Regions from separate parts of the Actinomyces sp. W5033 genome, predicted to be linked through region 2. Evidence: riboswitches for the same ligand, from Rfam matches in the RefSeq annotation. Region 2 holds a riboswitch; the other holds the start of a gene.
The links. Region 2 has a riboswitch for ZMP and ZTP ahead of glyA (serine hydroxymethyltransferase). Riboswitches for the same ligand answer to the same signal wherever they lie in the genome.

Region 1: linked by a shared signal. The riboswitch ahead of purH (bifunctional phosphoribosylaminoimidazolecarboxamide formyltransferase/IMP cyclohydrolase) and the one ahead of glyA (serine hydroxymethyltransferase) in region 2 are both predicted to bind ZMP and ZTP.

What each region holds. Positions count from the first base shown of each region.
Region 1 is NZ_JBPPGD010000002.1:210,788-225,226, reverse strand. Features, by position in the region: gene ACSJJR_RS02485 (co-chaperone YbbN) at 1-719, opposite strand, end outside; gene ACSJJR_RS02480 (twin-arginine translocation signal domain-containing protein) at 827-1,852, opposite strand; gene ACSJJR_RS02475 (hypothetical protein) at 1,852-2,997, opposite strand; gene ACSJJR_RS02470 (hypothetical protein) at 3,355-4,677, shown strand; gene ACSJJR_RS02465 (GntR family transcriptional regulator) at 4,697-5,068, opposite strand; gene ACSJJR_RS02460 (hypothetical protein) at 5,123-5,623, shown strand; gene ACSJJR_RS02455 (hypothetical protein) at 5,706-5,996, opposite strand; gene ACSJJR_RS02450 (malate dehydrogenase) at 6,206-7,195, opposite strand; gene ACSJJR_RS02445 (dicarboxylate/amino acid:cation symporter) at 7,454-8,818, opposite strand; gene ACSJJR_RS02440 (DUF3017 domain-containing protein) at 9,003-9,341, opposite strand; gene purH (bifunctional phosphoribosylaminoimidazolecarboxamide formyltransferase/IMP cyclohydrolase) at 9,482-11,212, opposite strand; ZMP/ZTP riboswitch at 11,238-11,327, opposite strand; gene ACSJJR_RS02430 (cell division protein PerM) at 11,403-12,773, opposite strand; gene sucD (succinate--CoA ligase subunit alpha) at 12,770-13,720, opposite strand; gene sucC (ADP-forming succinate--CoA ligase subunit beta) at 13,724-14,439, opposite strand, start outside.
Region 2 is NZ_JBPPGD010000005.1:142,056-156,494, forward strand. Features, by position in the region: gene ACSJJR_RS04980 (F0F1 ATP synthase subunit gamma) at 1-414, shown strand, start outside; gene atpD (F0F1 ATP synthase subunit beta) at 480-1,913, shown strand; gene ACSJJR_RS04990 (F0F1 ATP synthase subunit epsilon) at 1,931-2,275, shown strand; gene ACSJJR_RS04995 (DUF2550 family protein) at 2,277-2,681, shown strand; gene nucS (endonuclease NucS) at 2,804-3,499, shown strand; gene ACSJJR_RS05005 (DNA glycosylase AlkZ-like family protein) at 3,543-4,835, shown strand; gene ACSJJR_RS05010 (N-acetylglucosamine-6-phosphate deacetylase) at 4,941-6,167, shown strand; gene ACSJJR_RS05015 (mycothiol transferase) at 6,509-6,862, opposite strand; gene purU (formyltetrahydrofolate deformylase) at 6,913-7,800, opposite strand; ZMP/ZTP riboswitch at 7,986-8,086, shown strand; gene glyA (serine hydroxymethyltransferase) at 8,136-9,440, shown strand; gene ACSJJR_RS05030 (bifunctional methylenetetrahydrofolate dehydrogenase/methenyltetrahydrofolate cyclohydrolase) at 9,437-10,336, shown strand; gene ACSJJR_RS05035 (acylphosphatase) at 10,427-10,780, opposite strand; gene ACSJJR_RS05040 (exodeoxyribonuclease III) at 10,792-11,631, opposite strand; gene ACSJJR_RS05045 (hypothetical protein) at 11,694-11,984, shown strand; gene ACSJJR_RS05050 (ABC transporter permease) at 12,137-13,516, opposite strand; gene ACSJJR_RS05055 (ABC transporter ATP-binding protein) at 13,513-14,253, opposite strand; gene ACSJJR_RS05060 (efflux RND transporter periplasmic adaptor subunit) at 14,250-14,439, opposite strand, start outside.

The sequences.
Region 1 (14,439 bases), on a different contig from region 2:
GCGGCCTCGACGTCGTCGGGAGCGGCCTGCGCCGCCGCCAGCAGCGCACGCGGGTCCTTGCCGTCCATGCGGGCGAGCACGCGCACCTGGCTGCGCGCCACCCGGAGTGCGTCGTCCCCCGGGTTCTGTGCCACTGCGTGGTCGTAGACCTCGATGGCGGCCTCGTAGTCGCCGCGCTCGATCGCCTCTCGGGCGGCACGCTCGACCTCCGTCTCCTCCGGCTCGCTGGGGCCCTGGTCAGTGCCGAGGGCGACGCGTCCGCGCACGCCGTTGGCGGCAGCGAGCTCGAGGAGCTGGTCGAGGATCTGGCGCAGCTGCTCGTGGGGGACAGCCCCCTGGAACATGGCCACCGGCTGCCCCGCGAGCAGCGCCAGGACCGTGGGCACGGCAGTGACCTGTAGGGCCTGGGCGACCTCGGGGGCGGCGTCGGCGTCCAGGCGCGCAAGCTCGAAGCGCCCACCCATGTCCGCGGCCAGGCGCTCGAGCTGGGCCGCGACCTCGGTGGACACCTGGGACCGGGGCGTGAAGGCGACGACGACCACCGGCACCTCGGTGGAGACCTGGGCGACGTCACGCAGGTTGTCGGCGGTGAGCTCAACGACGAGCGGCGCCGGGTAGGTCGGGGGCTGCCCACCCTCCCCCGGCGCCCCGGTGGAGGCAGCCGTCTTGTCCTGGCGCTGCGCGAGGCCGGACAGGTCCACGGCTCCAAACATGCTCATGTGTGTCTCCTTCCCGGGCACGGTGGCCCGACGTGGTCTGCTGGCACGCCAGGCGGCGTGCGCAGGGGCCCCGCGGCGGCGCCGTGGGGCCCCTCGTGTCCTTAAGGTCAGACGGGCGCCTGGGAGTCGTCCCGCTCGACCGCGGCCAGCACGGCGTCCGTCCCCAGGACGGTGCTGCGGCCCCCGGCGCTGGCGGAGGGCACCGCGAAGGACACCATGGCGTCGTAACGGGCGAGGACGGTTCCGATGATCTCGGTGCTGGCGCCGAGCATCCGTCCGACGTTGCCACCGAGCCGGAGGGTGGATCCGGCGACCGTCTTGCGGTACTCGGTGGTCCAGGTCAGGGCTGCGGTGAAGATGGCTCCGCCGTCGGCGGTGCGCAGACCACGCAGGCCGTCTTCGTGGGCGGCGGCCGTGACGGTGACGGTGCCCATGCCGGACAGGTCGATCGCCCGGTCCGAGGCGATGCGCTGGCGCAGGGCGTCATCGGCGAAGGCGGAGGCGCTGTCCCCGTCGGGGTTGTTGAGGGCGTCGAGGTAGGCCTCAACGACGTCGCGGGGCTGGGCCAGCAGTGAGGAGGACGGCTCCCCGGCCTCGGGATTGCCCTCCGGGGTGACCTCGACGGCACCGACGGAGGAGCTGGGCGTCGCGGGGACCTCGACGTCGCCGAGCCGGGTCCAGGACCACAGCGCGTAGTCCTCGCGGGCCGCGTCCTGAGTGAGGGTGAGGTAGTAGGTGGGCTCGCCGTCAGCCGGCTTGGTGATGACGACGGCGGTGCGCGGGAAGCCGCTGGTGAGCCCGACGACGCCGGCCTGCACCTCGGTGGTGAAGCGGTGGATGTGGGTGTCGTCCCCGGCCAGGGTGGCCAGGGCGTACTCCTGCGCGCGCACGCGCTCGGCGGGGCCGGTGAGGTAGCCAGCTAAGAGGGTGGCGTCCTTGGCCTCGTCCGCGGCCTCCAGACCCGTCTGCACACGTGCGAGGACGGTGGCCAGGCGCGTGGCGTCCAGAACGGGGTGCGAGGGCGTGGCGGTGGGAGGAGTGGCCGTCGGCAGGCCGTGGGAGCAGGCGCCCAGGGCCGCGGCCGCGGCGGCGGCTGCGGCGCCGGTGATGAAGGTGCGACGGGTGCTCGTCATCAGTTGTCCTCCTCGTCGTTGTGGTCCGTGAGGTCGTCGGCGGTCCCGTCGCCCCGGCCCTGCGTGCCGGTGACGGCGAAGGCGGTGTCGTCCGCGAGCGCGCGGGCACTGCGGTGGGCCGCGGTGGCCTGGAGGTCCAGCCCCGGCACCACGGCCGAGCCGCGCGAGGCCCCGGCCTGCTGGACGGTGTCCTGTGCGGGGCCCACCGGCGGGGCGGCGACGCCGTCGAGGAGCACGGCGCCGGTGCGCGGATCCACCCACTCCTCCCCGGCGGCCTCGGCACGCTCCTTGTCCCTCTTCTCGCGGCGGGTGAGCGGACGGTCGGGGTCGCCCACACGCGGGATGGTGACGGTCTGCACGGAGTCGGCTGCGGCGAGGCGGGCGGCGCGCTCGGCGGCACGGCGGCGGCGCTCCTCGTCGGCGCGACGCATCTGCAGGTCGAACAGCACGCCCCCGACGCCCCCGAGGATGAGGAGGGCCCCCAGGACGAGCCCCGGGATGAAGAACGGCGTGTCCACCGGTCGTAGCCAGGACAGGGTGAGCACGGGCGCGGCGGAGGAGCCGTCGGTGGCGGCCAGCACGACGAGGTCGGAGTCCGTGGCGTCCAGGTCGAGCGTGGCGCTGTCACGGCCGGTGACGACGCTCTGCCACAGGACCGAGCCTGCGGGGTCCGCACCCGATGCCCTCAGGGGCGTGCAGCCCGAGGTGGGCGCGCTGGCACTCGGCTGGGCGCTGGCACTCGGCTGGGCGCTCGCACTCGGCTGGGCGCTGGCCGTCCCAGAGGCCTGCGCCGTCGCCCCGGCTGTGTCCCCGGCCTCCTCGGCGCAGCGCTCGGTCACGTTCCGGGAGGACAGGACGTTCCAGTCCGTCAGGCCGGTGACCGAGACGTAGGGGTCGTCGGCGAGCCAGGCACGCGCGTCGGCGGAGTAGGCGACGGCGATGCGCACGTTGTGGCCCTCGGCCGTGGCCGTGACCGTCACGTCGGAGCCGGCCATGCCCAGCACACCGGGCTCGACGAGCACGTAGGGCTGGTCGGGCGCCTGCGCGAGCGACGCCGTCGCCGTCGCGCTGGGGCGCCACACGGTGGCGGAGCAGACGGCGAGCACGATGACGACGAGGCCGAGGAACGCGGTGACCGCACTCACGATTCGTCGGTTCACGACGTGGACTCCTTGCTGTCGGTGACGAGGTGTCCGGCTCCATACCCGGCTCAGGCGGCTGCCCGAGCCCGCCGCACGGGCCTGACGCCTCAGAATCCCACGGTCCTGGCGCGCTGCGCAGTGCTCCCGGGCAATCTCACAGCAGCCTGCGCCCTGAGCGGACAGCAGGACAGGGACCTGACAGGAACCGGTGCGACAGGCACGGCAAGCGGCCGGAGGCCGACGTCGTGGAACTGACGACGTCGGCGGACACCTACTCGTCGCACCGCCCGCCCGTGGCTACCCTGGGCTCAGACGGCCCGACGCCGTCCCGACGCATCACCACCGACTGGAGGCACCACCATGGCCGAGGCGACCGAGGACTTCGCCATCACCATGCGCGGCTACGACCGCGCGCAGGTTGACCAGCGCATCGAGCTCCTCAGCCGCGGCCTCGCCGAGGCGCGCCGCGAGGTCGACAGCCTCGACCGCCGCGCCATGACGCTCGCCGGTGAGCTCGCCGAGGCGCAGCGGCGCCTGCGGGAGACCGACAAGCCCACCTACTCGGGGCTCGGCTCGCGCATCGAGCAGCTGCTGCGCAGCGCCGAGGAGCAGTCGGCCTCCGTCCTGTCCAAGGCGACCTCCGAGGCGGACACCCTCGCCGCGCGGGCCTCCGCCAACGCCAGCCGCGTGACCGAGCGGGCCTCGAGCGAGGCGGCGGTGCTCCTGGCGGACGCCCGCCGGGAGGCTGGCGAGCTGCGCTCGAATGCCGAGGCCGAGGCCTCCACCGTCCTGTCCAACGCCCGCTCCCGCGCGGACGAGCTTGTGGGCTCGGCCGAGCGCCGGGCCGCCCAGGTGGCCTCCGACGCCGCCGCACAGGCGACGACGACCACTGCCGGGGCCGAGCGCGAGGCCGGGCTCGTGCTCGCCCAGGCCCGCAAGAGCGCCACGGAGATCACGGTCTCCGCCGAGCGTGAGGCCACCAGGACCCGGGAGGAGGCCGCGGCGGAGGCCGACGCGCTGCGGGCCTCGAGCACCGCTGAGGCCACGGCCCTGCTCGAGCGCGCCCGCGCCGAGGCGGACGCCCTGCTGGACGGTGCCCGCGCCGAGGCACAGACCCTGCGCCGCCAGGCCCAGGACGAGGCCACCGCCGCCCGTGCGGAGGCCACTGAGCTGCGTCACCAGGCCTCCCTCGAGATCGCCGCGGCCCACGAGGCGGCTGCCGCGGAGGACTCGCGGGCCCACGAGGAGGCCGCTGCCCGCGTGCGTGCGATGAACGAGGAGGCCAGGGCGCAGGCCGCTGAGGCCGAGGCCCGCCTGCAGGAGGCGGTGGACCGCGCCGAGGCCGTGCGCGCGCAGACCGACGCAGCCGCTCGTGCGCGTCAGGAGGAGGCCGAGCACCAGGCGGAGGAGCTGCTGCGCCAGGCCCGTGCCGAGGCCGAGGCGATGGTGGAGGACGCGCGGCTGAGCGCGGAGTCCCGTATCGGCGCAGCGACCCGCCAGGTCGAGGAGCTCGAGCGCCAGCGCGACTCGGTGGCCGGCTACCTGGAGGAGATGCGCGGGGTCCTGGGCGCTGCCGGGGCCCAGGGGCCGGTGTACTCCGGGGTCATCACCGAGGCCCTTGACGGCTCCGGGCAGCCAGAGGAGGCCGAGGAGACCTCCTCGGCCCAGGAGACCGAGGACTGAGCCGCCCAGTCTCCCCTCATCACCGCGGTCCCGCAGTCCCCCAGGCGGCGTGCAGGAGGGACTGGGCCTGCGCGAGCGTCAGGCCGGCGCCCTTCATGGCGCGGGCGAAGCGCAGGGCCTCGCGCTGCCCGGCCCCGGGCTCGACGACGAAGGTCCCCAGACGGCCCCTGCCCTCGATGACGCCCTCCTCCTCAAGTGCCCGGTAGGCCTTGGCCACGGTGTTGACGGCCACGCCCAGCGCCTGAGCCAGCGAACGGGTGGTCGGCATCCGGGTCCCCGCGCCCAGGGCGCCGTCCTCGACGCGCTGGCGCACGACGTCACAGATCTGTGTGAAGACGGGGACCGTTGACTGCGTGTCGAGGACGATGCCCAGGTCCTGGCTGCTGCTCATACCACTAGTGTGCGCCCCGGCGGCCGGGCCGGCACCTGGACGTAGGCTGGCTCCATGCCCATCAGTGCCGCCCCGGTCCCCTCCCCCTCCGGCCCTCGGGAGGGCTCCGGCCCCCGCGCCCAGGACGCGGACTGGGCCACGCAGCGACGTCAGGCAGCGGCCGAGCGGGCCCGGATGCTGCAGGCGCGTGCGGACGCCGAGCACGCCCGCGCCGCCAGGATCGTGTCGCTCTTCGTCCAGGTGGCACGCGCCCAGGACCTCGCGGCCCAGCCGCTCGTGGTGCAGGGCTACGGCTCCGGCACGGCGCGCACCCCGCTCAAGGGCTGGTACCTGCGTGCGGACCGGACGGTGGCCATCGACGTCGATGGCCGCTTCTACGTCCTGTCGAAGCCCCTGAGCCTGAGGGAGCGGCTCCTGGGGACCGTGCCGGTGGCCGAGCCGGTGCCGATGACCATCGGGGAGGGTGGGCGCGACGGGGACATTGTGCCGCTGCGCTTCGCGCTCGAACGCCTGTTGCCGGGGTGGGAGGCCCTGTCCCCCGAGCCGCTGGCCTGACGCAGGAGCCTCAACGGTGCCGGGGCCTCCCGGGCCCCAGCGTCCTCGGCGGCTCGCCTGCGCCGTGCGGCAGCCGGGCCGGTCACCACAGGTGGCGCTCCCAGCAGGAGGTGTGCCAGTGACGGCGCTCCTCGAGGCCGCGGTCTGCCCCGAAGAGGTGGTCGTTGCTCCAGGCGACGACGTGTGGCGTCCCCGGAGGGATCTGCCGGTGGCAGGCGGGGCAGGTGTAGGACTTGGCTCCCCCGCGCAGGTGACGGACGGTGAAGCTGGCTCCGCCAGGGCCGGTCTGCGTGCGCGGCAGCGAGGCGAGGTGCTTGGTGTCCAGCGGGACGTGTGGCGCCCCGTAGGGCCGCTTGGAGCTGCGCCGTGCCATGTCTAGACCCTATCGCCGCGGCCACGCGGGCGGCACCGGGGCTCCCAAGCCGGCACCGCCCCCCCTTGAGCTTGTCCTGCCCCCTGTGGCGGCACTGAGCCCTGAGTCCTCACGTCGGCTTCTGCCCCGTGTGGTCAGGTCCCGGCGTGAGGACTCAGGGCTCAGCGCGGTAGGCCGTGGTCGTCTCAGGCCCGGATGAGGAGAGTCGCTCAGATGAGGCCCATCGAGGCGACGGTGTTCTTCTCCTCGAGGAGCTCGGCGGCGGAGGCGTCGATCTTCGCACGGGAGAAGTCGTCGATCTCCAGGCCCTCGACAACCTTCCACTCACCGTTGACCGAGGTGCACGGGAAGGAGGAGATGATGCCCTCCGGGACGCCGTACTGTCCCTCGCTCATGATGGAGGAGGAGGTCCAGGAGTAGCCCTTGACGCCCAGGCACCAGTCGCGCACGTGGTCGATGGCGGCCGAGGCGGCCGAGGCGGCCGAGGACGCGCCCCGGGCCTCGATGATGGCGGCGCCGCGCTTGGCGACGGTCGGGATGAAGTCGTCCTCGACCCAGGCGCGGTCGGCCAGGAGCTCAGGGATGGCCTGGCCCTTGACCGTGGCGTGGGTGAGGTCCGGGTACTGGGTGGTGGAGTGGTTGCCCCACACCGTGACCTTGTCGAGCTCGGAGACGTGGGCGCCGGTCTTGGCGGCCAGCTGGGCCAGGGCGCGGTTGTGGTCCAGGCGGGTCATCGCGGTGAAGCGGGAGGCCGGGATGTCCTTGGCGTGCGAGGCGGCGATGAGGGCGTTGGTGTTGGCGGGGTTGCCGACGACGAGCACCTTGATGTCGTCAGCGGCGCCGGCGTTGAGGGCCTCGCCCTGGGGGCCGAAGATGCCGCCGTTGGCGGACAGCAGGTCCGCGCGCTCCATGCCGGCCTTGCGGGGCATCGAGCCGACGAGGAAGGCGATGTTGGCACCCTCGAAGGCCTGCTTCGGGTCGTCGAAGATGTCGATGGAGCCCAGGGTCGGGAAGGCGGCGTCGAAGAGCTCCATGGCAGTGCCCTCGGCAGCCTTGATGGCCGGCGGGATCTCCAGCAGGCGCAGGTTGACGCGCTGGTCGGGGCCGAGGAGGGCACCGGAGGCAATGCGGAACAACAGGGCGTAACCGATGTTGCCGGCGGCACCGGTGATGGTGACGTTGACGGGGGCGTTGGCCATGAAGGACTCCTTCTAGGACGTTGGCGGCGGGCCGCAGGTGCCTGCAGCCGCTGAGAGGAGCCTACGGCCCGCAGCCACCGCACGCCCAGGACGATGGCCGCCCGTCGCCCCCGCCCAGCACGTCATCCGGGTCACACCCGGCACCCCTCAACCACGCCGGCGGCTCCCACCCTCACGGCACGAGGCAAACCCCGTCCCCCGGGGACGCTCACAGGCGCCGCCGGCGGACGGGGTCCACCTCGTCAGGAGGCCAGGGGCTCAGCTCACGGCGTTGGGACCGGCCGCGGCGGCCGAGGCGGCCAGCTCCTCGGGGGAGACGACGCCCTCGACACTCACGCGGTCGAGGTACTTCATGCCGTCGAAGGACAGCTCGCGGGCGTTCTCGACGTCGCCGTCGGCGTTGAAGGTCCCACCCGCCATCGTGTCGATGACGATGGCGATGGCGCCGTCGCCCGTGACGTTGGTGGCGGTGCCGAAGGAGTCGAGGGCGATGTAGGTGGCGATCATGAGCGCGACCTGCGCGTCGTTGAAGCCGAGCATCGAGGACAGCAGACCGGTGGCCGCCATGATGGCGCCGCCGGGCACGCCCGGGGCCGCCACCATCGTGATGCCGAGCATGAAGATGAAGCCGACCCACTGGGCGGCGGAGACCGTCATGCCCTGGGTCAGGACGATGGCGAAGGCGAAGGCGAAGATCTTCGAGGTGGAGCCGGCCAGGTGGATCGTGGCGCACAGCGGCACGGTGAAGGAGGCGACGGCGCTGGACACGCCGTTCTTCTTCGTCTGGGCGAGGGTCACGGGGATGGTCGCCGCAGAGGAGGAGGTGCCCAGGGCCGTGAGGTAGGCGGGCAGCATGGTCGCCAGCGCCTTGACGGGGTTGCGGCGGCCGATGGCACCGGCGACAAGGTACTGCACCCCGAGGATGACGACCTCCAGCAGCAGGACGACGATGACCACCCGCACGAGCGTGCGCATGATCGACCAGGCCTCACCGGTGTACGTGAGGTTGAGGAAGATGCCGAAGATGTGCAGGGGCAGCAGCGGGATGATGATCTTCTCGATGAGCGAGGTGATGATGGCGCGGAACTCGATGAAGCCCTTGCGCAGGACGCCGCGCGGGACCATCGACAGGCCGATGCCGAGCACGAAGCTCAGCAGCAGGGCCGTCATGACGCCGACCGCGGCGGGCATCTCGACAGTGAAGTACGAGGTCAGGGCGCTGCCGGGCTCGGCGACCTCGGACAGGGCACCCGCACCCAGCAGGCGGGGGAAGACGCTCGCGCACACGAGGTAGGTGAGGAAGCCCGAGAAGAGCGTCGAGCCGTAGGCGATGGCTGCGGTGACGCCGAGCCACTTGCCCGCGCCGCGGCCCAGGTCCGCGATGGCGGGCGTCACCAGGCCGATGATGATGAGCGGGATGGAGAAGCTGAGGAACTGGCTGAAGAGGTCGGAGAAGGTCGCGAAGACGCGGCCCACAGTCATGGGGACGAGGTGGGTGCCGCCGACCTTGACACTTCCGAGGAGCAGGGCGAGGACGATCGCGGTGAGGACCCAGACGAGGATCCCGCCCTTGGCGAGGAATCCGCGCTGGTCAGCGGGGCTGTTCGTGGTCGCGGTGGACATGTCCGGCCTTCCGAGGGATGAGGTGCCGGGAGCGGGGATGCTGCCCGGTGCGTCGGCAGCATGCCACACGTGCCAGCCCCGCACCGACTCGGGCACACATCGCGGGCGCGGCGTGCCGGCCGGCGGCCCTGTGGCTGCCGCGCCCTGGGGCCTCAGCGGTGAGAGACCTCACGTCTCACGGCGGTCACAACACGCGCGGCAGCTCGACGTAGGCGCTCAGCGCCAGGAGCCCGAGCGCGAGGAGCAGGCCGAAGAGCGCGTCGAACACGCGGCCCCGGGCGGCGATCCACGTGCCGTCAGGACGCAGCACCCTCACCACGGACAGCCCCAGGACCAGGCAGGCGAGCCACAGCACCGAGAGCCGGTGGTGGCCGGTGAGCGCCAGGGCGGGCACGCCCGCGAGCGCGACGGTGGTGACCACGACGCTCAGCGTCGAGTAGGGCTCGTGGTGCACGGCCCCCCAGCTGGGGCGCCGCCCGCTACGCGTCGGGGCGGTGCGCGCCCCAGGCTCCTCCTGGCTCACAGCCGCATCGTAGCGAGGCAGCCCCGGGCCGTGGTGCGGCCCGCGCGGGCGCCGGGGGAAGGCCGCGGCAGGAAGCCTGTGCTGCCTGCCCGCCCCGGCGCCCGCCGCTGAGGGCGGCTCCGTGCCGCCGCGCGCCGTCCTCAGTGCGCGAAGTGGCGGCTTCCGGTGAGGTACATGGTGACGCCGGCGGCCTGGGCCGCGGCGATGACCTCCTCGTCACGGATGGAGCCGCCCGGCTGGACGACGGCCCTGACACCCGCGTCGATGAGCACCTGGAGGCCGTCCGCGAAGGGGAAGAAGGCGTCGGAGGCGGCCACGGCGCCACGGGCCCGCTCAGGCGCCTGCGCCTGGAGGAGCCTGGAGGCGTCAGCGCCGCCGACGGCGCCCGTCTCCTGCTGGCCGGCCTGGTCCTTGGCGGCGTCCCCGGTCGAGCGCAGGCCCAGGGTGTTGGCGCGCTCGACGGCGAGGCGGCAGGAGTCAACACGGTTGACCTGCCCCATACCCACGCCGACGGTGGCGCCGTCGCGGGCGAGGAGGATCGCGTTGGAGCGCACCGCCCGCACCGCGCGCCAGGCGAAGCGCAGGTCTGCCAGGGTGCCCTCGTCAGCGGCCGGGCCGCTGACGAGCTGCCAGGTCGAGGGGTTGTCGTCGTGGGCCTGGTAGGTGTCGCGCTGCTGGACCACCGCGCCACCGGAGACGGGCTTGATCTCGTAGCCCTCGCGCGCGGGGGGCTCGACCAGCAGCAGGCGCAGGTTCTTCTTGGCGGACAGGATCGTCACAGCCTCGTCCTCGAAGGCGGGCGCGGCGACGACCTCGGTGAAGACGGGGGCGACCTGGCGGGCCATCTCGGCGGTGACGGTGGTGTTGGTGGCGATGACGCCGCCGTAGGCGGAGACGGGGTCGCAGCCGTGTGCCTTGCGGTGGGCCTCCGCGACGTCGCCGCTGGCGGACACGGCGATGCCGCACGGGTTGGCGTGCTTGACGACGGCGACGGCGACGTCGGCGTGGTCGTAAGCGGCGCGCAGGGCGGCGTCGGTGTCCGTGTAGTTGTTGAAGCTCATGGCCTTGCCGTGCAGCTGGGTGGCGTGGGCGACCCCTCCGGTGGTGCCGGGCTGGGTGTAGACGGCGGCCGCCTGGTGCGGGTTCTCACCGTAGCGCAGGGTCTCAAGGCGCTCGAGGCCCAGGCCGACGTAGGCGGGCGGCGCAGGAGCTGCCTGGGGCTCGCCGTCCTCGACCTGCTGGGCGAACCAGGTGGCGACGGCGGCGTCGTAGGCGGCGGTGTGGGCGTAGGCCCTGGCCGCGAGCCGATGGCGCTCGGCGAGCTGGAAGCCTCCGGCCGCGACCGCGGCGGCGACGCGAGGGTAGTCGGCCGGGTCGGTGACGACGGCGACTGCGGGGTGGTTCTTGGCGGCGGCACGCACCATCGAGGGCCCGCCGATGTCGATCTGCTCGACGCAGGCGTTGAAGGGGGCGCCGGAGGCGACGGTGTCGGTGAAGGGGTAGAGGTTGACGACGACGAGGTCGATGGGGGCGACCCCGAGCTCGTCGAGCTGGGCCATGTGCTCCGCCTTGCGGCGGTCGGCGAGGATGCCGGCGTGGATGCGCGGGTGCAGGGTCTTGACCCTGCCCTCAAGGCACTCGGGGAAGCCGGTGACGTCCTCGACGGGGGTGACGGGAAGACCGGCGGCCGCGATCGTGGCGGCGGTGGACCCGGTGGAGAGGATCTCGACGCCGGCGTCGGCCAGAGCGGTGGCGAGCTCGACGAGGCCGGTCTTGTCGTAGACGGACACGAGGGCGCGGCGCACAGGCACCTGCTCGGGGTCGGTCAGGCCCTCGGTGGGGACGTGGGTGGTGGGGACGGGCGTGCTCATACGCGCTCCTGGTGCGATCGGTCGGCCGGGGCGCCCAGGCGGGCGACGCCCCTGCTCATCCATCGTGCGGCCGCTCCCCGGTGGTGGCCCACCCTCGCCAGTCGCGGCCGGCCCCAGCCTAGCGCCGCGCTGGCCCGGCACGCCGGGCGGCCGGTCGTGAGCCTGACGACGACCCGGCCGGCACGGGCGCTCAGCCGGCCTGCGTGCCAGCGGTGTCCCCGTCGCCGCCCGTGGCGGCGCCGGTGGCGTCCTCGTCAGTGGTGGCGCCGGCGTCGCCGCCGCGACCTGAGCGCTCGCGAGCCGTCTCACGGGTGGCGGCGATCCCGGCACCGACGCGCGAGCGCGCCCCGCCGGCGGCGCCGCGGGCCGCCAGCGCCGCCGAGCGGACCCCGTGCTCGGTGAGCACCCGAGCCCGTGGGTGGACGATGACGCTTCCCGCCACGAGGCCCACTCCCACCTCCATCGCCACGAGCAGGACCGTCAGACCCGTGACGGGCCCGACCTCGGCCAGCCTCCCGGGACCGATGGGGCCGCGGGCCGCCAGGCAGGCGAGCCAGGCCCCGGCGGCGACGGTGACGGCGCCAGCCGCCCCGGCGAGGGCGGACTGTCCGAGCGCCAACCCTGCCAGCGCACGGCGGCTGCGCCATGTGGCCGCCAGGGAGGCCAGGGTCAGCACGAGGGGCACGTACAGGCCGGCGCCTGAGCCCTCGCCGCCCAGCGGGCCGGTGGGCAGGAGGCCAAGCACGGGCAGCGTCGGGACGGGGCCGGCGATGACGGCGTCGGGTGAGAACAGGCTTCCCTGCCCCACCCGGAAGCCCGGGCCGACCAGCCAGGACAGCGCCCAGACGAGGGCGTCGGGCAGCCAGGCCGCCTGGATCGCCAGCAGTCCGAGCACCGCGACGGGCCCTGAGCTGCTGAGCGCGTCGTGCAGCCGGGACACGCGCGGCGCGCCGTCAACGGCGGCCGCCACGAGCACCACCGCTGACAGCGTCGCCGCCGCGAGCGCCGTCGTGCGCGCCAGGTGCAGGGCCGGGTCCACCCAGGCTGGCCGGCGCGACCACCAGCCGGACAGTGCCGGGGAGCCGGCGCCGCGCCGCTGGAGGTCAGCGAGGGCCACGAGCGCCACGAGGCCGGGCAGGACGAGCGCCGTCGGCCAAGTCCGCGACCCCGCGGGGGTGGCGAGGACGAGCAGGACAACGGTGGCCAGGGCGCTGGCCGCCACGGCGCAGGCGGCGGAGGACAGCCCGAGCAGCCGGGAGCGGCGCACGGCCGAGCGTGCCAGGAGCAGGACGACGAGGCTCAGGCCCAGCAGCGGCAGTCCGAGGACGCCGTCGGGACCGTCCGGTGTGCCGTAGGAGCCGCCCAGCGACAGGCTCCACAGGGCTGTTGCGGTGCGCAGCGCACCGCCCGCTGACAGCGCCGCGGCGGCGTCAAGGGAGGAGGTGGCGACGTAGACCGCGAGCGTGGGCACGGCGGCGACGGCCCACCCTGCGGCCACCGCCTCGAGCCCGGCGCGCACGGCGAGGGGCCAGTCCCGCGGCAGGCGACGGGCGGCGCTCACTGCTCGCCGCCGTCGTGCGCAGCCTCGAGGGTGCGCAGCAGCTCGCGGGCGATCTGGGCCGCCTGCGAGGGAGTGCGCCCCACACGCACGCCCACGGCCTCCAGAGCGCGCTTCTTCGCCTCGGCGGTGCCCGTGGAGCCGGAGACGATGGCCCCGGCGTGGCCCATCGTCCTGCCCTCGGGGGCGGTGAAGCCGGCCACGTAGGCGACCACCGGCGTGGTCATCGAGGAGGCGATGTAGGCGGACGCCTGCTCCTCCGCGTCACCGCCGATCTCACCGATCATGACGACCAGGCGGGTGTCCTCGTCGGCCTCGAAGGCCTCGAGGGCGTCGATGAGGGTGGTGCCGACCACGGGGTCCCCACCGATGCCGACGCAGGTGGTGAAGCCGATGTCGCCCAGCTCGTGCATGAGCTGGTAGGTCAGGGTGCCTGACCTGGACACGAGGCCGATGGGGCCCGGTCCGGTGATGTCCGGCGGCGTGATGCCGACGTTGGAGCGTCCCGGGCTGATGATGCCGGGGCAGTTGGGGCCGATGACCCGGGTGCCGTGGGCCGCGGCGTAGGCGATGGCCCAGGTGGCGTCCGCGACGGGTACCCCCTCGGTGATGACGACGACGAGGCGCGCCCCGGCGTCAACGGCCTCGGCGACGGCGCTGCGCACGTGGGCCGGGGGCACGAAGACGACGCAGACCTCGGCGCCGGTGGCGGCGCGCGCCTCGGCCACCGTGCCGTGGACGGGGAGCTCGACGGTGCCGGCGGTGACGCCTGCGGCGGCGGGGCCCAGGGGCTCGACGTCGAAGGCGACGGTCGTGCCGGCCTTGCGCGGGTTGACGCCGGCGACGACGCGGGTGCCGGCGCTGAGCATGCGGCGGGTGTGGCGCCGGCCCTCGGAGCCGGTCATGCCCTGGACGATGACGAGGTCGTCCTCGGTGAGGAAGATGCTCATGGCTCAGGCCTCCTGCGGTGTGTCGGGACGGGGGTCGGACGCACCGGCCTGGCGCTCACCGGCCTCGTGCGCGAGGCGGGCGACGACGTCGGCGGCAGCGTCCATCGTCCCGACGACGGTGACGCCGGGCAGGGCGGCCTGGTCCAGCATGCGCAGGCCCTCCTCGGCCCGGTTGCCGTCCAGGCGGACGACGACGGGCTTGCCCAGCCCCCCCAGGCGCCCGAGGGCGGCGATGATGCCGCCGGCCACGGTGTCACAGGAGGTGATGCCGCCGAAGACGTTGACGAGGACGGAGAGCACCTGGGGGTCGGAGGCGACGAGCTCGAGCCCGGTGGCCATCGCCTCGGTGGAGGAGCCGCCTCCCAGGTCGAGGAAGTTGGCGGGACGCACACCTCCGTGGCGGGTGCCGGCTGCGGCGACGACGTCGAGGGTGGACATCACGAGACCGGCACCGTTGCCCAGCACACCCACCTGCCCCTCCAGGCGCACGTAGTTGAGGCCGAGCCCGTGGGCGCGCTCCTCAAGGGGGTCGGCAGCTACGTCCTGCCCGGTGCCGGCGAGCGGCTCATGGCGGAAGGCGGCGTTGTCGTCGAGGCTGACCTTGGCGTCCAGGGCGAGGACGGTGCCGTCGGGGGTGACGGCCAGGGGGTTGACCTCGACGAGGGTGGCGTCCTCGGCCACGAGGGCCCGCCACAGCAGGACGAGGACCTCTGCGACGC
Region 2 (14,439 bases):
ACCCGCTACATGTCGATGGTCTCCCAGGTGCCCGAGGTCCGACGCATGCTGCCGCTGACGGTTGTCGATGTTGATGGTCCCGGCGAGCTCAACCGTGAGGACATCGCCGCGGGCACTGAGGGCCAGCGCGCCGAGCTCAGCGGCGCCTCGCCCATCTACGAGTTCGCGCCGAGCGCCGAGGAGGTCCTCGACGCCCTGCTCACCCGCTACGTCTCCAGCCGCATCCGCAACGCCCTGCTCCAGGCGGCCGCCTCCGAGCTCGCCAGCAGGCAGCAGGCGATGCACACGGCCACAGACAACGCCGAGGAGCTCATCAACACCTACACGCGCCTGGCCAACGCGGCCCGGCAGGGCGATATCACCCAGGAGATCACGGAGATCGTCTCGGGGGCAGACGCCCTGGGAGCCGAGTAGCCGCCACAGACCACATGGGAGCCACGGCCCCCTGCCCCACCCACACGGACACGGAAGAACGCATCATGGCTGAGACCACCACCGCCACCGGGCGCATCACCCGGATCATCGGCGCCGTCGTTGACATCGAGTTCCCGCCGGACGCCATCCCCGCGATGTACAACGCCCTCAAGACCACCGTCAAGGGCACCGGCGAGGGCGACGAGGACCACGAGATCACCCTCGAGGTCGCCCAGCACCTGGGCGACAACATCGTGCGCTCCATCTCCCTCAAGCCCACGGACGGCCTGGTGCGGGGGACCGAGGTGCGTGACACCGGCTCGCCGATCACCGTGCCGGTCGGTGACGTCACCAAGGGCCACGTCTTCAACGTCACCGGCGAGGTGCTCAACCTCAAGGAGGGCGAGACCCTTGAGGTCACTGAGCGCTGGCCCATCCACCGCCAGCCCCCGGCCTTCGACCAGCTCGAGGCCAAGGAGCAGATGTTCGAGACCGGTATCAAGGTCATCGACCTGCTCACCCCCTACGTCCAGGGCGGCAAGATCGGTCTGTTCGGCGGCGCCGGCGTGGGCAAGACGGTCCTCATCCAGGAGATGATCCAGCGCGTGGCCCAGAACCACGGAGGTGTGTCCGTGTTCGCCGGCGTGGGTGAGCGCACCCGTGAGGGCAACGACCTCATCGTCGAGATGGACGAGGCGGGTGTCTTCGACAAGACGGCCCTGGTCTTCGGCCAGATGGACGAGCCGCCGGGCACGCGTCTGCGTGTGGCCCTGAGCGCACTGACGATGGCCGAGTACTTCCGAGACGTCCAGCACCAGGACGTGCTGCTGTTCATCGACAACATCTTCCGCTTCACCCAGGCCGGCTCCGAGGTGTCCACGCTGCTGGGCCGCATGCCCTCCGCCGTCGGCTACCAGCCCAACCTCGCCGACGAGATGGGCCAGCTCCAGGAGCGCATCACCTCGGCCGGGGGGCACTCGATCACCTCCCTGCAGGCGATCTACGTGCCCGCGGACGACTACACGGACCCGGCTCCGGCGACCACCTTCGCCCACCTGGACGCCACCACCGAGCTCAGCCGTGAGATCGCCTCGCGCGGCATCTACCCGGCTGTTGACCCGCTGACCTCCTCCTCGCGCCTGCTGGCCCCCGAGTTCGTGGGCAAGGAGCACTACGACGTCGCCACGCGGGTCAAGTCGATCCTCCAGAAGAACAAGGAGCTGCAGGACATCATCGCCATCCTCGGTGTGGACGAGCTCTCTGAGGAGGACAAGGTCACCGTCAACCGCGCCCGCCGTATCGAGCAGTTCCTCAGCCAGAACACCTACATGGCCGAGAAGTTCACAGGCGTGCCCGGCTCCACGGTGCCGCTGTCGGAGACCATCGAGGCCTTCAAGCGCATTGCCGACGGCGACTACGACCACGTCCCCGAGCAGGCCTTCTTCAACATCGGCGGTATCGAGGACCTCGAGCGCCGGGCCGCAGAGCTCGCGGGCTGAGCGCGGACGGCACAGCCATGAGAACATCGCGTTCGCTCCGGGTCGAGGTCGTCTCCCGCCGCAGCGGCACCGCCTTTGACGGCGAGGCCGCCAGCGTGTCGGTGCCGCTCGACGACGGCGAGCTGGGCGTCCTTCCCGGCCGTCAGCCGATCCTCGCCCTCCTGGGACGTGGCGCTGTGCGGGTGGTGCTGCCTGACGGCACCACCAGGAGCATCGCCGTCGCCGGGGGCTTCTGCTCGGTGGACCACGACGCCGTCACCGTGGCGGCGGACCGCATCGGTGAGGAGATCACCGGCGCCGCCGAGGACATCGACCTGTCCTTCGAGCACGTCATGCACACCCACGCCGAGGACCTGGACTGACATGGCGGCGCTCGGGTGGTGCGTGCTGGGGACGCTGGTTCTCGCGCTGCTGCTCGTGCTCGCCTTCCTGCTGAGGATCAGGATGCTGGCCGGCGCCGTGGGCTCCTTCGAGTGCGCGCTGCGCCCGGCCGGATCGGCCCGCCTCATGAGCGGCTTCGCGGCCTTCGGAGACGATGCCATCACCTGGCACCGGCTCGTCTCGCTCAGCCCCTGGCCGCGCTACCGCATGGCCCGCGAGGTCTTCGAGGTCAACGCCTCGAGCCCGCGCGGCGCGGACGGGCGGGTCATCGACGTCAGCTGCACGGTGGGCGGCCAGAGGATCGAGCTGGCGATGCTCGAGGACTCCCACTCGGCGCTCGTGTCCTGGCTCGAGTCCGCCGCCCCCAGCCAGCCGCGGCTGTTCTGAGCGGCGCGCGCGGCCGGCCTGGGCGGGGGGCCAACGCCCCCGCCGCCGGGCCTCGCCGCCCGGGATGAGCGCCTGCGAGCCCCGCGTGCCACGCACTCACCGGGCCCCGGTAGGCTGCCCGGGTGCGCGTCGTCATTGCCTCCTGCTCCGTGGACTACTCCGGCCGCCTGGACGCCCACCTGCCTCAGGCGCGCCGCCTCATCATGGTCAAGGCCGACGGCTCGGTCCTCGTCCACTCCGACGGCGGCTCCTACAAGCCCCTGAACTGGATGAGCCCGCCCGCCCGCCTGAGCGAGGTCGAGCCCGACGCCGAGGACCTTCAGGCCGGTGTCACCGCCCGCTGGGAGGTGCGCGCCGCCAAGAGCGACGACCGCCTCATCATCCGCCTGTTCGAGATCGTCTCGGACTCCAGCGTCGAGCTCGGCGTCGACCCCGGCCTGACCAAGGACGGGGTGGAGGCCCACCTGCAGGAGCTCCTCGCGGACCAGCCCGAGGTGCTGGGCGCCGGATGGCGCACCGTGCGCCGCGAGCACCCCACGCCCATCGGCCCCGTCGACCTGCTCGTGCGCGACGCCGACGGCGGCGCCTGGGCGGTGGAGGTCAAGCGCGTGGGCGGCATCGACGGGGTCGAGCAGCTGACCCGTTACCTCGGCATGCTCGAGCGCGACCCCCTGCTCGCCCCGGTGCGCGGGGTCTTCGCCGCCCAGACCATCAAGCCGCAGGCCCGGGTGCTGGCAGAGGACCGCGGCATCCGCTGCGTCGTGCTCGACTACGACGCCATGCGAGGCCTCGACGACCCCACGGCCCGCCTGTTCTGAGGGCCACCGACCTCCCAGGCGCCGACCTGCCGACAGGAGCCCCGTGAACGCCACCTCAACCGGATCGCTGACCTCACTGCCCTCGGCCACCCTGCGCGAGGTCTCCCTCCTGCGGATCGTCGCCCAGGGGCTCGTGAGCGCCACCAGCGCGCCCGAGGTCACCGAGGCGGTGCGGCGCCAGCTGGCCATCCAGGGCCAGCAGGTCTCCGCGGTCCCCCACGCCCTGCTCTCACGCACCACGGGCACGGGGATGACGGATGTCGAGGCGGCCTTCGCCTGCGGACGCCTTGTGCGCTCCTGGCCCATGCGCGGCACCGTGCACATCACCACGGCTGAGGACCACCACTGGCTGCGCGAGGCCCTGGTGCACCGCTACGAGAGCCAGGCATACGCCCGCGAGGCCCAGCTGGGGCTCACGCCCGCGCAGGTGGACCGGGCGGCTGAGACCGCCCTGGCGCTCATCGTTGAGCAGGGGCCGGTGCCCCGGGCCCGGCTCATGGCGGCCTGGCAGGAGGCCGGGCTGCTGGCGCCGGGCGACGGGCCGGGCTCTGTCACAGCCGGCTCTCGGCGGCGCCGACACCTCCTGCTGCGCCTTCACTGGCAGGGCGTCCTCGTCCAGGGGCCGCGGGCCGGCAACGAGCACCTGGTGGTGGACGCCACGCGCCTGCCGGGACCACAGTCAGGGCCGGGCGGCAGCGGTGGCTGCGCCCGGGGAGGCTCCGGCCACCGCGCGGCGCTGGCGGAGATCGCCCGCCGCTACGCCACGAGCCATGGCCCGGTCACGGCCGCGGACCTGGCGCGCTGGACCGCCCTGCCCCTGACGCAGGCCGCCCAGGCCCTGGAGGACGCTGTCGAGGTGACGAGGGCCGTCGGCTACGCGGCTGGGGAGCCGTCCCCGGTGGAGCGAGGGCTCGTGCCCCTGGCCCGCGCGCGGGTGGAGGAGGGGCCCCGCGGCGCCCTCGTCATGGCGGGAGACGGGGCTGGGGCGCCGTCGGCGCGCGAGCGTGGCACCACCATGTACCTGCGCGAGGACCTGCCGGACCTCCTGTCGGGCTCGCGCCGCCAGGCCGCTGCCACGCTGTTCCTCGCCTCCTTCGATGAGCTGCACGTGGGGTACAAAGACCGTTCCTGCCTCACGGATGAGCAGGGCGAGCGACTTATCTGCCCGGCGGCCAACGGGATATTCCGGCCGCTGCTGGTGGACCGTGGGCGCGTGGTGGCGGTGCGGCCGGTGGGGCAGGGGCTCATCTGGGAGCGGTCGGCGCGGCGCTCGGCGCGCCTGGAGGCCGATGTCGACAGGGCGGTGCGGCGCATGGACGCACGGATGGCGTCCTGAGCGCAGGCACCCGCGCGGCTCGGGGCTCCCGCTCCGGGGAATCTCATATCCATCACAGGGTGTCAGACGTCAGACAACTGGCGGTCTGGGGCGTATGCTCGTGCCATGAGCACCGTCGCTTTCACTGGCCGAGTCGTCACCCCCTTCCAGATCATCGAGGACGGCCTTCTCGTCCTGTCCGGCTCCCACATCGCCTGGGTCGGCCCCTGCGAGGACGCCGAGCGCTTCGGCTTCGCCGAGGCCCTGGCCAGCGCCACCCCCGCTCCTGAGGGCGGCTACCTCCTGCCCGGCCTCGTTGACGTGCACTGCCACGGTGGCGGTGGCGAGTCCTTCCCCAACGCCGAGACGCCCGAGCAGGCGATGGTCAGCGTCCTCGAGCACCGCCGCCACGGCACCACCACCCTCGTCGCCTCCTGCGTCACCGCCGCCCCGGAGGTCCTCAAGGAGCGCACCAAGGTCCTGGCAGACCTGTGCGACGCCGGCGAGCTCGCCGGCATCCACTTCGAGGGCCCCTTCGTCTCCCACGAGCGCTGCGGCGCCCAGGACCCCACCTACATCATCGACCCCGACGCCGCCCTGACCCGCGAGCTCATCGAGCTCGGCCGTGGCCACGTCGCCACCATGACCATCGCCCCGGAGAAGCCCGGAGTCACGGGCGACGACGGGGTCGTCGCCGCGCTCATCGAGGGCGGGGCCCTTCCGTCCTTCGGCCACACCGACTCCGAGGCGGCCCCGGTGCGCGCCGGCATGGCCGACGCCTCCGAGCGCATCCAGGCCCGCGTCGAGGCCGGGCTGCCCGTGCGCTCGGGCCGTTCGACGGCCACCCACCTGTTCAACGGCATGCGTCCCATGCACCACCGTGCGCCCGGCCCGGTGCCGGAGTTCCTGGCCGCGGCCGTCGGCGGTGACTGCGTCCTGGAGATGATCGGCGACGGCACCCACCTGAGCCCGGCCATCGTGCTCGACATGTTCGAGACGCTGGGCCGAGAGAACGTCGTTCTCGTCACCGACGCCATGGCGGCGGCCGGCATGGCTGACGGTGACTACGTCCTGGGTCCCCAGGCCGTCAAGGTGGAGGACGGCGTCGCCTACGTCGCGGGCACGGACACGATCGCCGGCGGCACCTCTCACCTCCTCGACGTCGTGCGCACCACATGGAAGGGCGGGGTTGACCTTGTGGACGCCGTCTTCGCGGCCTCCTGCCAGGGCGCCGAGATCCTCGGTGACGACTCCGTGGGTGCCCTCGAGCCGGGCATGAGGGCTGACCTCGTCGTCACCGACGCCGATCTGCGCCCCGTAACCGTCCTGCGCCGTGGCCAGGAGGTGGAGTGAGGCCCGGCGGCGCGGCCGTCACCGCACCAGCCGCCGGTGCCAGCTGGGCCGCGCGCACGCTCATGGTGTTGGAGTGACGTCGAGAACCTGAGGATTTGCCCGGTATTCCGGGGAGCTCGCTCTGACCTTGAACACCGGTCCTCTGGCTCCCATGTGCATGAGGTTCTCCCGTGCACATGGGAGCCTCGGCATGTGAAGAGCCCGAACTGAGCATCTGCGGAATCACGCGGATCCGGCGCACCCCCGCGTCACATGAGCGTGCAACGCGGGTTGCGGCCCCACACGGTGCGTGACGTCACCGGCCGGGTAACGGGCCCGGCAAGCGCGGCCGCGAGCCTGCGTCAGCTGGGCAGCCCCAGCAGGCGGCGGGTGTAGACGGCCTGCCCCGAGTGCTGCGCCGCGTCGTCAATGACGGAGGCGAGCCGCACCGCCCGGGTCACGGGCGGCTCCCAGGAGCGGTCGACGACCTCGTCGAGCACCTGTGGTGTCAGGCCGCGAAGGTAGGAGCTGGCCAGCGCGTAGGCGCCGTCAAGGTAGGCGACGAGGGTAGCGAGGTCAGCGACCACCACCTGGGCGGCCTCCTCGGGCGTGTGGTGCCAGTCCTGCGTGTCGTCGGGCAGCGGCAGGGCGAGGGCGCGGTCGAAGCGCTCGCGGGAGCGGGACAGGACGTCAATGAGCATGTCAAGGGCCGTCATGGCCCGAGGCTAGCGCCCAGGCGCCCGCCCCGCTGATCCCGGCCGAGGCCTCAGGAGAAGACGACGGTGCGCCGGCCGTTGAGCAGCACCCGGTGCTCCGCGTGCCACTTGACCGCCTGCGCCAGGACCCTGCGCTCGACGTCCTGGCCCTTGCGCTGCAGGACGAGGGACGAGTCGGCGTGCGAGGCGCGGGTGACGTCCTGCTCGATGATGGGGCCCTCGTCCAGGTCCTCGGTGACGTAGTGGGCGGTGGCACCGATGAGCTTGACGCCGCGCTCATGCGCCTGGTGGTAGGGCTTGGCGCCCTTGAAGGAGGGCAGGAAGGAGTGGTGGATGTTGATGACGTTGCCGTGCAGCCGCTCGCACAGGGCGGGCGAGAGGATCTGCATGTAGCGGGCCAGGACGACGAGCTCGACTCCCAGCTCCTCGACGAGGCGCAGCAGCTCGGCCTCCGCTGCCTCCTTGGTCTGGCGGGTGACGGGCACGCAGTGGAAGGGGACACCGTAGAACTCGGCGACATCGCGCAGCGTCTCGTGGTTGCCGACGACGCCGACCACGTCGATGGGCAGGCCCTGGCTCTTGGCGCGGAAGAGCAGGTCGGACAGGCAGTGCCCCTCCTTGGACACCATGAGCAGGGTGCGCACGCGGCGGTCGGCCTCATCGAGGGCCCAGGTCATCTCGTAGGTGGCGGCGAGCTCGGCGAGGTCCGCCTCGAGCTCGCTGCGCGGCACACGGGTCAGGACTGTCACGCGCATGAAGAACAGGCCGGTCTCGTTGTCGCCGTACTGCTGGGACTCGGTGATGTTGCCGCCGCGGCGGGCGAGCGCGCCGGTGACGGCGTGGACGATGCCGGGGCGGTCCGGGCAGGACAGGGTCAGGACGAGGTGCTGGGCGTCGGCCACGGCGACGGCCTCAGCGGGGGCGGCGGTGATGGTCATGGCCGCAGGGTAGCCGCCTTCGGCGGTCTGCCTCGCCGGGGCGCCCGGCCGTGACGCCCAGGTCCGTGGTACCCGCCTGCGCCCGGTGGACACCGACGGTCTCGGGGTCACCGGGCGCCCTCGGGCCACGAGGCACCCGCGTGCCGGCGCAGGTACGCGGCGGCACGCGCCGGAGGCTAGCATGGGCACGTCGTCGCGACTGGCGCAGGTGGGCCAACCACCGGGGAGCGGCGGCGCTGCCGGGAGACCGGCACGGAGCAGTTGGTCGCCCGCCTGGGCCGATGCCGCAGCTGCCGGCGCGCGACGCCGGCGACGTCCGGACACCAAGGAGAACCATGACCGCCCCCACGGCCCTCAACAACATGCCCCTGGCGCAGCTCGACCCCGAGATCGCCGCCGTCCTCGACGGCGAGCTCGCCCGCCAGCGCGGCACCCTCGAGATGATCGCCTCGGAGAACTTCGTGCCCCGCGCCGTCCTCCAGGTGCAGGGATCGGTGCTCACCAACAAGTACGCCGAGGGCTACCCCGCCAAGCGCTACTACGGCGGCTGCGAGGTCGTCGACGTCGCCGAGTCCCTGGCCATTGAGCGGGCCCTGGCTGTCTTCGGCGGCGACTACGCCAATGTCCAGCCGCACGCCGGCGCCCAGGCCAACGCCGCAGTCCTGCACGCCCTGGCCGCCCCCGGCGACACCATCCTCGGCCTCGCCCTGCCCCACGGCGGCCACCTCACCCACGGCATGCGGATCAACTTCTCCGGCCGCCTCTACCACGCCACCGCCTACGGCGTGGACGAGACCACCCACCGCATCGAGATGGACCAGGTGCGCGAGGCCGCGCTGCGTGAGCGTCCCAAGGTCATCATCGCCGGGTGGTCCGCCTACCCGCGCCACCTGGACTTCGAGGCCTTCCGCTCCATCGCCGACGAGGTCGGCGCCTACCTGTGGACCGACATGGCGCACTTCGCCGGACTCGTCGCCGCCGGCCTGCACCCCAACCCCGTTCCCCACTCCGACGTCGTGTCCACCACCGTGCACAAGACCATCGGCGGTCCGCGCTCCGGAATGATCCTGTCCAGCCGTGGCCAGGAGCTGGGCAAGAAGCTTGACTCCGCGGTCTTCCCCGGCCAGCAGGGCGGCCCCCTCATGCACGCCGTCGCCGCCAAGGCCGTCGCCATGCGCATCGCCCAGACCGACGAGTTCCGCGACCGCCAGGCGCGCACCGTCGAGGGCGCCGCGATCCTCGCCGAGCGCCTGCGTGCCGACGACGTCAAGGCTGCCGGCATCAGCCTCGTCACCGGGGGCACGGACGTCCACCTCGTGCTCGTGGACCTGCGCGAGGCCGCCCTCGACGGCCAGCAGGCCGAGGACCTTCTCCACCTCGCCGGCATCACCGTCAACCGCAACGCCGTCCCCTTCGACCCGCGTCCGGCGCGTGTCACCTCCGGACTGCGCATCGGCACCCCGGCGCTGGCCACCCGTGGCTTCGGCGCCGCCGAGTTCACCGAGGTCGCGGAGATCATCGCCAACGTCCTCGTCGCCGGCGCCGCCGACCGGGCCGACGACGAGCTGCTGGCCGGCCTGCGGGCCCGCGTCGAGGCCCTGACCGAGGCCTTCCCGCTCTACGACGGGCTCGAGCAGTGAGAGCCCCCTGGGCGGGCGCCGCCCAGGTCCTCGACGGGACCGCGACGGCCGCGGCCATCAAGGTCGAGCTGAGGCAGCGGGTGGACGCGCTGCGTGCGCGCGGTCTCGTGCCGGGGCTGGGCACCGTGCTCGTGGGTGAGGACCCCGGCAGCGTGCGCTACGTGGCCGGCAAGCACGCCGACTGTGCCGAGGTCGGTATCGAGTCCCTCCGCGTGGACCTGCCCGCCACGGCCACCCAGGCCGAGGTCGAGGCGGCCATCGACCGGCTCAACGCGGACCCGGCCTGCACCGGCTACATCGTCCAGCTGCCGCTGCCCAGGGGCATCGACACCAACGCGGTGCTCGAGCGCATCGACCCGGACAAGGACGCTGACGGCCTGCACCCGACCAATCTTGGGCGTCTCGTCCTGCGCGGCAGCGAGCCGATCACCTCGCCGCTGCCGTGCACCCCGCGTGGCTGCGTCGAGCTCCTCACGCGCCACGGCATCGACCTCGCGGGCAAGAACGTGTGCGTCATCGGGCGCGGTGTCACCGTCGGCCGCACCATCGGGCTGCTGCTCATGCGCAAGGACGTCAACGCCACCGTGGACGTGTGCCACACGGGCACGGCGGACCTGGCCGAGCACGTGCGCCGTGCGGACGCCGTCATCGCGGCGGCCGGCAGCGCCGGGATCGTCACGGCGGACATGGTGCGCCCGGGCGCCGTCGTCCTGGACGTCGGTGTCTCGCGCGTGGTGGACCCGGCCACGGGCAAGGGCCGCATCATGGGGGACGTGGCCGAGGGCGTCGATCGCGTCGCCTCCTGGTTGTCCCCGAACCCCGGGGGAGTGGGACCGATGACGCGTGCCCTGCTGCTGGCGAACGTCGTCGAGACCGCCGAGCGGCTCGCCGGCTGAGACCCTGCCGGGCCCGCTCGGGAGCCGGTCTCCGGCTGGGCCGGCCCTGCGTGGGAGCCCGCTCCCGGCAGGGCCGGACGCCCGGTGGGCTCAGTTGCCCGGCCGGAAGTCCCGCCACAGCAGGCTGCCCGGCTCCATCTCGACGATCCGGACGTCGTCGACGCGCGCCCAGCGCGGGCCGTGGTAGAGCCAGGCCACGAGCTGCGAGACCGCGTCCGCCGGACCCTGGGCCAGCACCTCGACGTCGCCGTCGGACAGGTTGCTCACCCGGCCCACCAGCCCGAGCTGCTGCGCCTGCTCGGTGCAGTACCAGCGAAATCCCACCCCCTGAACCTGGCCCGACACGCGTGCGCGGATGGTGCGCAGGCGGGCGGCGCCGTCGGCCTGGGCGCCGGAGGGCGGGGGCGTGGGGCCGCTGGTGCGCCGACGGCCGAGGAGACCCATGCTCGCGCCCCTTACAGGACGTAGTCGACGACGAGGGGGGCGTGGTCGCTCCAGCGCTCGGCGTAGGAGGCGGCGCGATCCACCCGCACGGCGGTGCTGTGCCCGGCCAGCGCGGGCGTGGCCACCTGGTAGTCGATGCGCCAGCCGGCGTTGTTGTCGAAGGCCTGGCCCCGCTGCGACCACCACGTGTAGGGGCCCTGCTCCTCAGGGGCGAGGGCGCGGGCGACGTCGATCCAGCCCGAGGAGAACCAGGACTCGAGGTGGGCGATCTCCTCGTCCATGACCCCGGCGACCTTGTTGTGGTTCGGCCGCCAGTTCTTGATGTCCTGCGGCGAGCGCACGACGTTGAGGTCACCGGCCATGAGGACCTGGGGCCCGCCCTCAGCCGCCCGGGCGAGCAGTGCCGCCATACGCGCGTCGACAAGGTCGAGGTGGGCGTACTTCTGGTCCATCTTCTCGGTGCCGAGCTGGCCCGAGTGCAGGTAGGCGGACACGACGGTGAGGGTGGGGGCGCTCCCCGGCCCGGCCCCTGAGGGCAGGAGCTCCACCTCGAGCCAGCGCCCGGAGTCAACGTCGGGCTCCTCGGCACCGGGTGCGGCGACTCCGTAACGGACCTGTCCCGCAGTGAGGGGGGCGTCCTCGCGCACGGCCACGGCCACCCCCGCACGTCCCTTGATCCGGCACGGCCACACGACGCAGGCGTAGCCGGGCAGGAGCGCCGCGGCCGTCTCCTCGTCGGCGCGGACCTCCTGCAGGAGCAGGACGTCGGGGGCGCAGGACTCGATCCAGGAGGCCATGCCCTTGCGGGCGGCGGCACGGATCCCGTTGACGTTGACGGTGGCGATACGCATAGCCGTAGCCTACGTGGCGGTGAACGCGGCCTCATGGCGGCGGTGAGCAGGAGGGAGCGGGTATGAGCAGCACGAGCGGCCCTGGGCGCATGGGGCCTCCCGGCCCCGAGGAGGGGTCCCTGGCCCAGGTGCGGCGCGGACGTGCCGCGGCGGGGCGGCGCGTGTGGGTGGGGGCCGCGGTCATGGTCGTGGGGGCCCTGCTGCCTGTGCTCGCCAGCGTGCTCGACGGTGGTGGCGCCACAGCCTTGTGGCTGGTCTCCATGCCGACCTGCCTTGCGGGTGCCTCGCTGGCGGCCGTTGGCGTCCTGCGTCTGCGCAGCCTGCGCTCGCGCCTGCACGAGGACTGGGGGTGACCGGGCGTGGCGCCGGTGGCTGGGGCTGTGTCGCGACGTCGGGGGCTGTGTCGCGACGTCGGGGGCTGTGGCACGGCTGACCAGCGCGTGATCCGCCGGGCGGCAGGTGATCCGTCGGGAGAGAGGAGCCGACTGCCCCGGCCCCGCGCGTGTCAGAAACGAATGGCGTCGATAGGGCGGATGCGCACGGCGACGACTGCCGGAATGATGCCCGCCAGGGCGCCCACGCCGGAAGCGGCCGCCAGGCCGATCAGCGCCGCCGACATCGGGAAGGGCGGCCGGTTCGTGACCGTGAAACCGTTGAACAACGCGTCCAGCGGCACCACGCGCATCGCCACGATGGCCACACCGATGCCGATGATGCCCGCCACGACCGTCGCCACGACGGACTCCAGCATGATGGAGAAGAAGATGCGTCGGCTGGTCGCTCCGAAGGCCCGCCGCACGCCGATCTCGTGGATGCGCTGACGCACCGTGACCATCGAGATGTTGATGAGCCCCAGGGCACCCAGGACCATGATGAACACGCCGGCGGAGGTGACCACGAGCGTGAAGGTCCTGGCGAAGTCACCCATCGTGCCGAACTCGTTGTTCTGCGCCTGAGCGGAGTTGTGTCCGAAGACGGCGTTGAAGTGGTTCTTCATGAGGGTCTCCATCTCGGAGCCCTTGCCCACACCGGCCCAGACCTCGAGCGTGGGCACCGAGCGCTCGACGGTGGGCGGCAGCAGCCGGTAGTAGGGCGTGTCCAGCACCATGGCGGTCAGCTGCCCCTCGCACACCTCCTGGCCGGTCTGCGGATCGACGTAGCAGGCGCTGTCGCCGTCGCCCTTGAGGACCCCGACGATGGTGTACGTCGTGTCCACCGGCGCCAGCCCGCGCACCTGCAACGGGCCGGTGAGCTCCTGCACCCCCATGGCGTCGAGCACCTGCCGGCTAACGAGGATGGAGGGCGACAGGTCGTCCTCGTCGTCGGCGCTGAACCAGCGGCCCTGGAGCACCTGCGTGCGGTGCACGATGCCGTACCCGCCGGAGACGACGGTCGTGGACACGTTGGTCGGCATGCCTGCCAGGCTCAGGCGCAGCGTCGTCGTGTCACTGGTCGCCCAGTGGCTGATCCGGTAGCGCTCGATGAAGCCGGCGTAGGCGCGCTCAACACGCTCGGCGTTGCTCTGCCCCGCCGCGGCAGTGGCGACGTTCTCCGCGCCGCCACCTCCTACACCGGTTGCGCCGCCCCTTGCCGCCCCGGCTGCCAGCGCGGCCGCCCCGGCTGCCTGCGCGTCGGCGGGCGTGTCCGAGCCGGCTTGCCCCGACGGCGTGACGGTGAGCCGGACCGTGCCGGGACGTCCGTTCCACTGCTCCATGAGCTGGTCGTTGACGGCGGCGGAGACCTGGCCGAAGGCGATGACGAAGGTCATTGCCGCCACGGCCACGCCGACCCCGACGAGGGACAGCATGACGCGCAGCTTGCCAATGCGCAGCTGCGCCCATGCCTCGACCAGGGCGCCGACGGTGCCGGTGAGGACGCCGTTCACGCTCCGACCTCCTCAAGGCTCTCGAGCGAGCCCGGCTCGCGGTGGGCGATGTCGATGGGGGTGAGCACACCGTGCTCGAGGCGGTACTGGCTCGTGGCGCGGCTGGCCACCGTCAGGTCGTGCGTGATGATGATGAGGGCGGCGCCGGTCTCGTGGCACTGGCGCTCCAGCAGCCGCATGACCGTGGTGCCGGTGTCCACGTCCAGGGCACCGGTGGGCTCGTCCGCGAGGATGACCCGCGGCCTGCGGGCCAGCGCCCGGGCGATGGCGACGCGCTGCTGCTCACCGCCCGAGAGCCGGTCGATGCGCCCGCCGGCCTTGTCCGCGAGCCCGACGGCGTCCAGCAGCTCCTCCGCGCGGGCCTCGCGGCCCCAGAAGGCGAGGCCACGGTCGTAGAGCAGGGGGGCGGCGACGTTCTGCGTCGTCGTCAGTCCGGGGATGAGGTTGAAGGACTGGAAGACGAAACCGAAGGTCTGCCCGCGCAGGAGGGCGCGTCGGGTCTCGCCCAGCCCGGCGGTGTCGCGGCCGTCGATGCTGTAGGAGCCTGCCGAGGGCTGGTCGATGAGGCCGAGGATGTTGAGCAGGGTGGACTTGCCCGTGCCGGAGCGGCCGACGATGGCCACGTGCTCACCCGCACGCACGTCGAGGTCAACGCCGGTGAGGATGTGCAAGGGGCCCGAGTCAGGGACCTCGAAGGTCCGGGCGATGCCCCTGAGACTGAGGACCGGGGTGCTCACAGGTACTCCCGGCCGTTCTCGTCGTAGCAGGCGTACTGGTCGCAGCTGTTGGGCTCCCCGGTGCGCACGACGTCCTTGCCGGGCACGAAGAGGAGGATCTGCTCCCCCTCGCTCAGCCCGTCGGTCACCTGGATCGAGGAGCCGTCGTTGATGCCGAGCGTGACCTGGCGCTTCTCAGCGAGGTCG